DNA from 2 places in the Enterobacter sp. JS8-1 genome. Region 2 is predicted to be linked to the other one. Evidence: predicted binding sites of a transcription regulator. Region 2 holds the regulator's gene; the other holds the start of a gene.
What was found. The regulator PhoB, encoded in region 2, activates phosphate uptake and scavenging genes when phosphate is short. The targets are predictions, from matches to a motif close to CTGTCATAAAACTGNCNNAT.
Positions count from the first base shown of each region.

Region 1: ACOQH0_RS05765 (PhoX family protein) is a predicted target of PhoB. The motif match lies at 2,805-2,824, and genes of this name have one in related genera.

Region 1 is NZ_CP185805.1:1,226,156-1,231,578, reverse strand. It holds gene pheP (phenylalanine transporter) at 1-672, opposite strand, end outside; gene ACOQH0_RS05765 (PhoX family protein) at 775-2,748, opposite strand; gene ACOQH0_RS05760 (TonB-dependent receptor) at 2,874-5,057, opposite strand; gene yahO (DUF1471 family periplasmic protein YahO) at 5,275-5,423, opposite strand, start outside.
Region 2 is NZ_CP185805.1:1,042,643-1,048,065, reverse strand. It holds gene phoR (phosphate regulon sensor histidine kinase PhoR) at 269-1,564, opposite strand; gene phoB (phosphate response regulator transcription factor PhoB) at 1,586-2,275, opposite strand; gene sbcD (exonuclease subunit SbcD) at 2,463-3,668, shown strand; gene sbcC (exonuclease subunit SbcC) at 3,665-5,423, shown strand, end outside.

The sequences.
Region 1 (5,423 bases), 180 kb from region 2:
GAACATGATCACCGCCAGCGAGAGGATCAGCCCTTTCCAGCCGGTTGCCAGGAAGCCGCCGTGCTGCCACAGGTTGTCGATTGTGGCCCGCTCGCCGCCGTGACCGGAGAACAGCAGCCACAGGCCAAAGCCGATCATGCCGATAATCGCCAGCACCTTGATGAGCGCAAACCAGAACTCGGTTTCGCCATACAGGCGCACGTTGACGAGGTTAACGGCGTTGATAATGATGAAGAAGGCTGCTGCCCAGATCCACGTCGGCACGTCCGGCAGCCAGTACTGCATGTAGATGCCCGCGGCGGTCAGCTCTGCCATCCCGACCAGCACGAACATGACCCAGTAGTTCCAGCCGGACAGGAAGCCTGCAAACGGGCCCCAGTATTTATAAGCAAAGTGCGCGAAGGAGCCTGAAACCGGCTCTTCAACGACCATCTCGCCAAGCTGGCGCATGATCAGGAAGGCGATAATCCCGGCGATAGCGTAACCCAGCAGAACCGCCGGGCCAGCCATCTGAATGGCGGGGCCGATGCCGAGAAACAGCCCGGTACCGATCGCGCCGCCAAGGGCAATTAACTGAATATGTCGATTTTGCAAACCACGTTGCAGCGTCGGATTCTGATCCGACGAAGCTTCAGCGCTACCATGGCCTGAAGCGGATGACGCGTCTTTCACGCCCTACCCCTGTCTCTTTTTTAGAAGGGGCACGTTTTAACACTTCATGCTGGAGGTAGCAAGTTTAACGCCGGGCCACTGCATGCACCCGGCAGATAAAGGTCACGACCCGATGATCCCACCGTCTGCTTTGACGATCACCACCGTTGACGATCGCGGACGTCCGTTCGGGCTGGCGTCTGGCCAGTTGGAGACGGCGCGCGGATTGGCCGGATCGGTAATATCATCCCCGCCCTCCCCCGGATGCTGGATATTGATAAACAGCGTTCGGTTGTCCGGCGTAAACGCAATGCCGGTGATTTCACACCCGCGCGGTCCGGTCAGAAAACGGCGGTATTCATTGGTGCCCGGAATGGTGGCGACCATCTGGTTATTGCCCATCCCCTCGTACGCTTTCTTATTGATGGTGCTGGAAGAGACGTCGGTTTGGATCCACAGTACGCCCTGGTGATCGAACGACAGACCATCCGGGCTGCCGAATTCCGCACCCTGCATGGAGCCTTTGGCCTTAGGATCGTCGCCGTCGGTACGCCCGGCCATGACCAGAATATCCCATTTAAAGCGTGCGGCGGCAGGATCGGCCCCGTCTTCATGCCAGTGCATAATATGACCAAATACGTTGTTGGCACGCGGGTTGGCAGCATCGACCGGCGCCTTGCCCTCCTTGCCGCGATCGCTGTTGTTGGTAAGCGTACAGTAGACGCTGCCGCTGGCGTGCGGATCGACGGCTATCCACTCGGGGCGATCCATTTTCGTCGCTCCCACCACATCAGCCGCCAGGCGGGTTTTAATCAGCAGGTCGCCCTGGCTTTCAAATCCGTTGCTTTTATCCAGGCCGTTTTGCCCGAAGATCAACGGCAGCCAGTCGCCGCTCCCCTCCTCGTTGAACCTGGCGACGTACAGCGTGCCGGACGTCAGCAGCTGCATATTGGCTTCACGGTTCGCAGGATCGTATTTGTTGTGCGAGACAAATTTGTAGATGTACTCAAACTTCTGATCGTCCCCCATATACACCACCACGCGCTTATCGGCGGCGAGCGTGACGGCCGCCCCCTCATGCTTGAAGCGGCCAAGAGCGGTGTGTTTGCGTGGCGTGGAGGTCGGGTCGTAGGGATCAATCTCCACGACCCAGCCAAAACGGTTAGGTTCGTTAGGGGTTTTATCGACGCTGAACCGCTCATCCACTTCGTTCCAGCGGTAAGACTCGTCGCTGTCGCTGATGCCGTAGCGTTTTTCCAGCGGGTTAAGATCGGCTTTTTTGACAAAAATATCCGACCAGTTCTCCTCGCAGGTGAGATAGGTGCCCCACGGCGTATGGCCGTTAGCGCAGTTTTGCATGGTGCCCAACACGCGCTCCCCCTGCGGGTCGGCGGCGGTTTTGACTAAGGGCTGATGCCGCGCCGGGCCCGTAAGCTGCATCGGCGTATTGACGGTTATACGGCGGGCGAGAGAGGACGGGCGAACCACCTGCCACTCACTGCCCGTTTTTTTCACTTCCACCACCGATACGCCCATCGCGTTCTGCCCCTTGCGGACTTTGTCGAGGCTCCAGTTCGCGGTGCCGTCCGTAAACAGCATTCCGTTGTCGATGTATTCATGGTTCAGCGCCAGCAGGCCATGCTCCGGGTTTTGCGCTCCCTGCGGCAGGCTAAACCACGCCATCCCGTCGTGGTGCATGCCCGCCTGTACCGCCTGCTCGTCCGTGGTGTTGCTGGCGTCCGGCTTAAAGGCTGGCATGTTGTTTTTAATTCCCGTCGGGTCACCCCAGCGATAAAACGGGCGAGCAATATAGCCTTCCGGCACCCTTACCGTATCTTCCGTGGAAACGGGGATGCTGCTAAACCCAAGCGACACCGCTTTCGCCAGCGTGGAAGGCTTCGATACCGCGGCAATGGCGCTTTCGGGTTTGATCAGAAAGGGGAATGAAACGGCAGCCCCCGCAACGGCGCCCATCTGCAGAAAACGGCGGCGGGAAAGGAACACCTCGGCAACCTCGGAGAAAACCGGGTTGGCGCTGCGGTTAGCGATCTCGTCGCGATGTTCTTTTTTGAAAACGGATTTGAGGGGTCTGCCCATAGCGGCTTCCTGTCATTGGCCAAGAGGTAAGATGTGGCGACCAGTGTAAGAAGCTTTTGTTACAATTTTATAACACTATAACGGAAGGATGGGGCATCCATGCCCCCGATAACGAGGTGGAACGCTTAGAACTCGTAGCCAACCGAGACCTTAAAGGTCCGCGGTTCGCCCTGAGTGATGTAGGTGCCGGAATCGTCTACGCTGGCCCAGTAGTTCTCGTTGGTCACGTTGTCGATGCCTGCGCGCACGGTCATCTGGTTTGCATTGTGGTTCACCGCGAAGCGATAGCGCATGCCCAGATCCAGCGTGGTGTAGCTGTCCAGCTTTTTGGTGTTTGCCAGGTCAGCGTACTGCGTGCCGGAGTGGTTCACGCGGGCGGTCGCCGTCAAACCGTCAACGGGCTTGATGTCGTATTCCGCGCCCAGCACGGCGTAGAAATTCGGAATACCGATCGCGTCGTTACCCTGATTGACGCCGTTTTTGGTTTTGGTCAGCTCGGCCTGCAGCCAGGTGGCGCTGGCGTTCAGACGCATACCCAGCATCGGCTCGCCGAAGACGTTCAGCTCAACGCCACGGTTACGCTGCTCGGCGTCCAGGCCGTAGTGGCCGCTGTCATCGAGGATTGCCGACGGCATTTTGATTTCGAACAGCGCAAGCGATCCGCCCACGCGGCCGAAGTCCGCCTTCACGCCCACTTCGTTCTGTTTAGAGTGAATGATACCGGTGCTCTGGCCGTAGTTGGTGGCGGTGTTGGGTGCGGTTTCGCCCGGCTGGAGCGCTTCGGTGTGGTTGGCGTAGAGGGATATTTCCTCCCACGGCTTGTAGACCACGCCGTAGGTCGGCATCCAGCGGCTGCCGTCGAAACCATCCGCCGCGTTTTCCGCACCAGTGATTTTGTTGTAGCCGCGGATGACCACCTTCTGATGGCGCGCCCCGGCGGTGAACAGCAGCTTATCGTCCAGTACGCCCAGGGTATCGCTCAGCAGCCAGCCCTGAGTACGGGTGCGCCCGCTGGTCAGCGGATCGCTGTATTTCCCGCCAGAGCCGTTGAAGTTAGTGCTGTCCGGCATATCGACGCCGGTGTTGTGGTAGATGTTGGTGGTCGGGTTATCCGCCGCCGCCGACATTTTCCACGCGATTTTTTCGTTTTTGGTCATCGCTGAATACCCGACGTTGACCTTGTGCGAGACAAAACCGGTGTCAAAGTTACCGCGAATGCCCGCCATCCCGCTGACGGAATCGCTGATGCGGTTGGTGTCGAGGCGGCTGACAGTGGCCTTGCCGCTCTTGTCCACCAGCTTCGGCGCGCTGTAGATCCCTTCCTCATGCGCGTGCTGCGCGCCCAGACCGGTATAGGCGGTCCAGCCATCGGTGATGTCGTACTCGCTGCGCCACATCCCGAATTCGTTTTCGATATTGCTGTAGGCCCACTTCTGCGAGAAATTGCGGTCATTTTTCGGCGGCTCAGGGACGAAATCCACCGCTGAAATATTGACGCTGGTAGGGCTGCCGTGGAAGGTTTTCTTCTGATAGCCCATGTCAAGCGAGGTGCGGAAGCGGTCGCCTTTGTAGTCCAGGCCGGTGGAAAGCAGCGTGGTGCGGCGGCGGTCATTCGGTACGCCGGTTTCCCCTTCCCGATGGACGAGGTTCACTCGCGCGCCAAACTGGTCGTTATCACCAAAGCGACGGCCCGCGTCCAGCGTGGTGCCAATCTGGGAATCCGAGGTGTAGTCGACGCCCACTTTTGCCTGCGGTGTTTCGCCCGCATGTTTCGGCTCAAGGTTGATCATCCCGCCCACGCCGGAGCTTGCCGCACCGTTCATCAGCGAGTTGGCCCCTTTGAAGATCTCAATGCGGTCGACCATCTGGGCATCCACCACCTGACGCGGCAGCACGCCGGACAAGCCGCCAAAGGTCATGTCATCGCCGTCGAACTTCAGGCCACGAATACGGAAGGTTTCAGCGCTGTTGCCGTAACCCTGCACATACTGCACGCCCGCGTCGTTAGCGACGACATCGGCAATGGTTTTCGCCTGCTGATCTTCCACCAGCTTCGAGGTATAGCTGATGATATTGAACGGCACGTCCATGGCGTTCTGCTGACCGAGCATCCCCATGCGACCGCCATTTGCCACCTGTCCGTCGAGGAAGGCGGGTACCAGCTGGTCACCGCCGGGTGTGAAATCACTCTCCGCCGCAGCCTGCACGACGAGGGTGTCCTCTTTTTTCTCATCCGCTGCCAGAGCGGAATGCGTCACTGCGCCAATGGCAAGCGCCAGCAGCGTTTTATGCATTGTGGTGTTGTTCATAATTAACTCGTTTAAATGTGCGCGCAAAAATGACCCGTGGTCGGGCCTTAGAATGGTGTAAATGCAATGCAAATGAGAACTATACGCATTATCCATGCGTTATCAAGTGTAACCGCGCATTTCTGGTCGCGAAAAGAGGTTAATCAGAATGGAGGGATGATGACGAGGAGCAGGACGAGAACAGCCACCCCGCATTATGGGGGTGGCCGCAATAACATTATTTTTTCTTGTAGATATCGGCGGTGCCGTGAATTTTGTTGTTGGTATTACCGGAAGTCAGTACCAGCACATCAGCGCCTTGTTTGTCTGCTTTCTCAATCAGCTCTTTTTTCGCATCATCAATCGATACTTCATTTGAAGTATTAA
Region 2 (5,423 bases):
CCACGCAAATACAGTCGGTCTGACAGTATCTGGGGGGCAATTTAAACGCTTATAACGTTTAAAGGCAAGGAGGGATCGCAAAACCAGAACAATATACCAGCATGAAAAAACAGACCAGCACAATGCACTAATTATAAGAAAAACCCATGGCTAATCATGCGAACAAAAAAGCATCAACCGTATAATATTCACACGCGTTTCGCTTGACTGCAAAGCAAACGGGCCAGCAAATGCTGGCCCGTGGAAAGGTAAAATGACACGCCTGCCGTCAGGCGATCTTTTTGGCAATTAATCGTTCCGGAATAACAAAGCTGAAGCGGGTTCCTTTACCCAGCTTACTCTGAATATCAAGACGGCTTTCATGATGATTCACCGCGTGTTTCACAATCGCCAGCCCCAGGCCGCTTCCCCCGGTCTGCCGCGAGCGCGCCTTATCCACACGGTAGAATCGCTCGGTCAGACGCGGTATGTGCTCAGGGGCAATCCCCGGCCCGTTATCCTCAACGCTAAACTCAGCGCCCGCGCTAACACGCTGCCAGCGCACCACGATATGGGTCCCTTCCGGCGTATGATTCACCGCGTTATACACCAGGTTGGAGATGGCGCTGCGCAGTTCATCTTCACTGCCGAGCACCTTCAGGGTGCTGTCGACCTCAAAGCTAATGTGATGTTTTTTATGGCTTAACGTTTGCGCTTCCCGCTCCACCACCCGCAGCATCATCGGCACATCGATGGTGTCATTCAGTGCCAGTGAAGGCGCGGCTTCAATCTTCGAGAGCGTCAGCAGCTGCTTGACCAGGCCTTCCATACGGTGCGTTTGCTCGCGCATGGTGTGCAGCGCTTTTTCACGCGGCGCACCTTCGAGCGTTTGCTCCTGCATCATCTCCAGGTAGCCCTGAAGCACGGTCAACGGGGTGCGTAATTCGTGGCTCACGTTCGCGAAGAAGTTGCGTCTCGCCCCTTCCAGCTGGTGCATCTGGGTGACATCCCGCGCCACCATCAGCCACTGCCGATCGCTGTATGGCATCACGCGGATTTCCAGATGACGCCCGTTGTTGAGCCTCAGATTGTGCGGCCCCGTAAAATCACGCTTTTTCAGATACAGCGTGAACTCCGGATAACGCAGCAGGTTAAGGATATTTTGCCCATTATCGTCCGGCCAGCGCAGGCCCAGCAGCTGTTGCGCCAGGCCGTTACACCAGAAAATTGTGCCTTCTTCAGTGGTCAGAATGACGGCATCCGGCAGCGACTCTGCGCCGCTGCGAAAGCGTTTGATTAAGCTTCCCAGCTCGCGACGACGTTTTTTATTACGCATCTGCATCTGGTGCAGGCCATACAGCAGCGGTTCCCAGCTACCGCTTCCCGGCGGAGGGGTCATGCTTCTGTCCACCCACAGCCACCAGGAGAGGCGCAGTAAGTTCCAGAAATGCCAGACGAGTAACCCGGTCACTGCCGCCAGCAAAAACCACGGCAGATGCCCAACGATGGCCCCCAGAATGAAGGCCGGAATACAGCATAAGATCAGTTCAAAGACGAGCCTTTTCCATGACAGACGTTCCAGCACGCGTCACACTCCTGTCACTGTTCAGAAACGGGTCGAAAAACGATAACCCGTACCGCGGACCGTCTGCACCATGCGATCGTGACCGCTCAGCTCCAGCGCTTTACGCAGGCGGCGAATATGCACATCAACCGTCCGGTCTTCCACATACACGTTAGTTCCCCAGACGTTATTCAGCAACTGCTCGCGGCTGTAGACACGTTCCGGGTGGGTCATAAAGAAGTGCAGGAGTTTGAATTCGGTAGGCCCCATGTCGAGGGGATTTTCGCCCGTCATCACGCGGTGTGAGGTGGGATCAAGGCTCAGGCCCTGCATCTCAATCACCTCTTCTACCGCCATCGGCGAAATGCGGCGCATAACGGCTTTGATACGAGCAACCAGTTCTTTGGGAGAGAACGGCTTGGTGATGTAATCGTCCGCGCCGGTTTCCAGACCGCGCACGCGATCCTCTTCTTCACCGCGCGCAGTCAGCATGACCACCGGAATATCGCGGGTCATCGCTTCACGTTTAAGATGTTTGATAAACTGCAGTCCAGAGCCGCCAGGCAACATCCAGTCAAGCAGAATCAGATCGGGCCAGGGTTCATTCAGCTGGTTCACCGCGCTGTCATAATCTTCCGCTTCAACCGGCTGGAAGCCATTTTGTTCGAGCACGAAGCACACCATTTCACGAATTGGAGCTTCATCTTCTACGACCAGAATACGTCTCGCCATACTTTGCCCTGTCTTATCTTATTTAAGTTACAAGTTTGTAATGCGGCGTCATTATGCGTCAGATTTATGACAGATTTATGAAAAACATTACCACCATAAATGGCAAACTGTTGTTTTATTACAGCGGTTATTTTCCATCCCCTGAGAGTTTATAATCGCCATCAACTCTTTTCGCCACGGATCAGCTATGCGCATACTTCACACTTCAGACTGGCATCTGGGTCAAAACTTTTACAGCAAAAGCCGGGCGGCGGAACACGAAGCCTTCCTGAACTGGCTGCTGGAGACGGCGCAATCGCATGACGTCGATGCGATTATTGTCGCGGGTGACATCTTCGATACCGGTTCCCCACCGAGCTATGCGCGTGAGCTCTATAACCGTTTCGTGGTGAATCTGCAGCAGACCGGCTGTCATCTGGTGATTGTCGCCGGAAACCACGATTCTGTGGCCACGCTGAATGAATCCCGCGATATTCTGGCGTTTCTCAATACCACCGTGGTGGCCAGCGCCGGACATGCCCCGCAGATCCTGAAAAAACGTGACGGCACGCCGGGTGCGGTGCTGTGCCCCATTCCGTTTTTGCGCCCGCGCGATATCGTACAAAGCCAGGCGGGACTTTCCGGCGGCGAAAAGCAACAGCATTTATTACAGGCTATCACTGATTATTATCACCAGCAGCATACCGATGCCTGCGCCCTGCGCGGCGAAGCGGCAATCCCGGTGATTGCGACCGGGCATCTCACCACCGTTGGTGCCAGTAAAAGTGACGCCGTACGTGACATCTATATCGGCACGCTGGATGCCTTCCCGGCGCAGAATTTCCCGCCTGCCGACTACATCGCGCTCGGACACATTCACCGCGCGCAGATCATCGGCGGCTGCGAGCATATCCGCTATTGCGGCTCGCCCATTTCGCTCAGCTTCGATGAAACAGGCAAAGCCAAATCCGTGCATCTGGTCAGTTTTACCGACGGAAAACTGAGCGCTGTCGAGACGCTGGACGTACCCGTCACCCAGCCGCTGGCAGTGCTAAAAGGCGATCTGGCGGCCATCACTGAACAGCTTGAGCAGTGGCGTGGTGTCGAGCAGGTTCCGCCCGTCTGGCTGGATATCGAAATCACCACCGATGACTACCTACATGATATGCAAAGAAAAATTCAGGTGCTGACGGAGGATTTGCCCGTCGAGGTCTTACTGGTTCGCCGCAGCCGGGAGCAGCGCGAGAAAATTCTGTCAGGTGCGCAGCGTGAAACGCTCAGTGAACTGCGCGTCGAAGAGGTGTTTGAGCGCCGGTTGTCTCAGGAAGAGATTGACGACGCGAAGCGAGTAAGGCTCAACGAGCTGTTCACGCATACCCTGCATGCGCTTAGCGATGAGGGAGAAAACGCATGAAAATTCTCAGCCTGCGCCTGAAAAACCTGAACTCGCTCAAGGGCGAGTGGAAAATCGACTTTACCGCTGAGCCGTTTGCCAGCAACGGGCTATTTGCCATTACCGGTGCCACCGGTGCCGGGAAAACCACCCTGCTCGACGCCATCTGTCTGGCGCTTTACCACGAAACGCCACGACTGCAAAAGGTCTCTCAGGCGCAAAACGACCTGATGACGCGCGACACCGCCGAGTGCCTGGCTGAAGTGGAGTTCGAGGTAAAGGGCATCGCCTATCGCGCGTTCTGGAGCCAGAACCGTGCGCGCAATCAGCCTGACGGGAACCTGCAGGCCCCGCGCGTGGAGCTGGCACGCTGCGAGGACGGAAAAATCCTCGCCGACAAAGTGACGGATAAACTGGAACAAACGGCAGCACTTACCGGGCTGGACTACGGCCGTTTTACCCGCTCGATGCTGCTCTCTCAGGGACAGTTTGCCGCCTTCCTGAATGCCAAACCGAGCGATCGCGCGGAGCTACTCGAGGAACTTACCGGCACCGAGATCTACGGCCAGATTTCCGCCATGGTGTTTGAAAAACACAAAGCCGCGCGCAATGCGCTTGAGATGTGCGAAGCGCAAGCGGCGGGCGTTGTCCTGTTGAGTGAAGAACAGCAGCAGCAGTTGCAACAAGGTTTGCAGGCACTTACTGACGAAGAGAAAACCCTGCTAGCGCAGCAGCAGAGCCACCAGAAAGAATTTCAGTGGCTTACGCGCAGCGAGGAGCTTATCCGCGAACAGCAGCGCACTACGACCTTACAGCAGCAGACGCAACAGGCGCTGACGGATGCAGCCCCCGATCTGGCAAAGCTCCAGCTCGCGCAACCCGCGTCCCAGCTCCGCCCGCTGTGGGAACATCAGCAAGAACAGGCATCACGGCTGGCGCAAACGAAGCAGCGTATTGTTGAAGTAAATACTCGCTTACTGGAAAAAACTGCCTTGCGCTCGCGGATCCGCAACGGCGCTTTACATACTCATACACAGCTACAGACAGAACTGGCGGCACTGGCACAGTGGCTGACAGACCATGATCGGTACCGCCTGTGGGGCCAGGAGATTGCAGGCTGGCGGGCTCACTTCTCTCAGCTAAATCGCGATAAAAATCAGCTCACTACGCTTGCTGCGCGCATCACGGAATTACGCCATAAGCTGACGGGTCTGCCAGAAAGTTCCCTCACGCTAACGGCTGACGAGGTCGCAATGGCGATGGAGCAACGGGCGCAAACCCGGTCTGCGCGCCAGCGCCTGACCGCTCTCCATGCCCGCTATCAACCGCTGCAAAAACGTCAGCGCCAGCACGCCGAAAGCGTGCAAAAAGCACAGACCGGGCTGGTCGCGCTTAATGAAACGCTGGCACAGCGCCGCCAGCAGTATAAAGAAAAAAACCAGCACTATCTGGACGTTGAAACACTCTGCAGGCAGGAAGAGAAAATCAAAAGCCTTGAGGCGGAGCGTGCTCAACTCCAGGCCGGTCTACCTTGCCCGCTGTGCGGCTCCACGACCCATCCGGCCGTGACGGCATACCAGGCGCTGGAACTCAGTGAAAATCAACGCCGCCGCGATCAGTTAGCTAAAGAGGTCGCCGCACTTAAAGACGAAGGTTTGTTAGTTCTCGGCCAGGTTAACGCCCTGTCACAGCAGATCCAACGCGAGACAGACGAAGCGCAGGCGCTCTCTCAGGAAGAGCAAGCGCTCACTAAAGAGTGGCTGGAAGTGTGTGCTT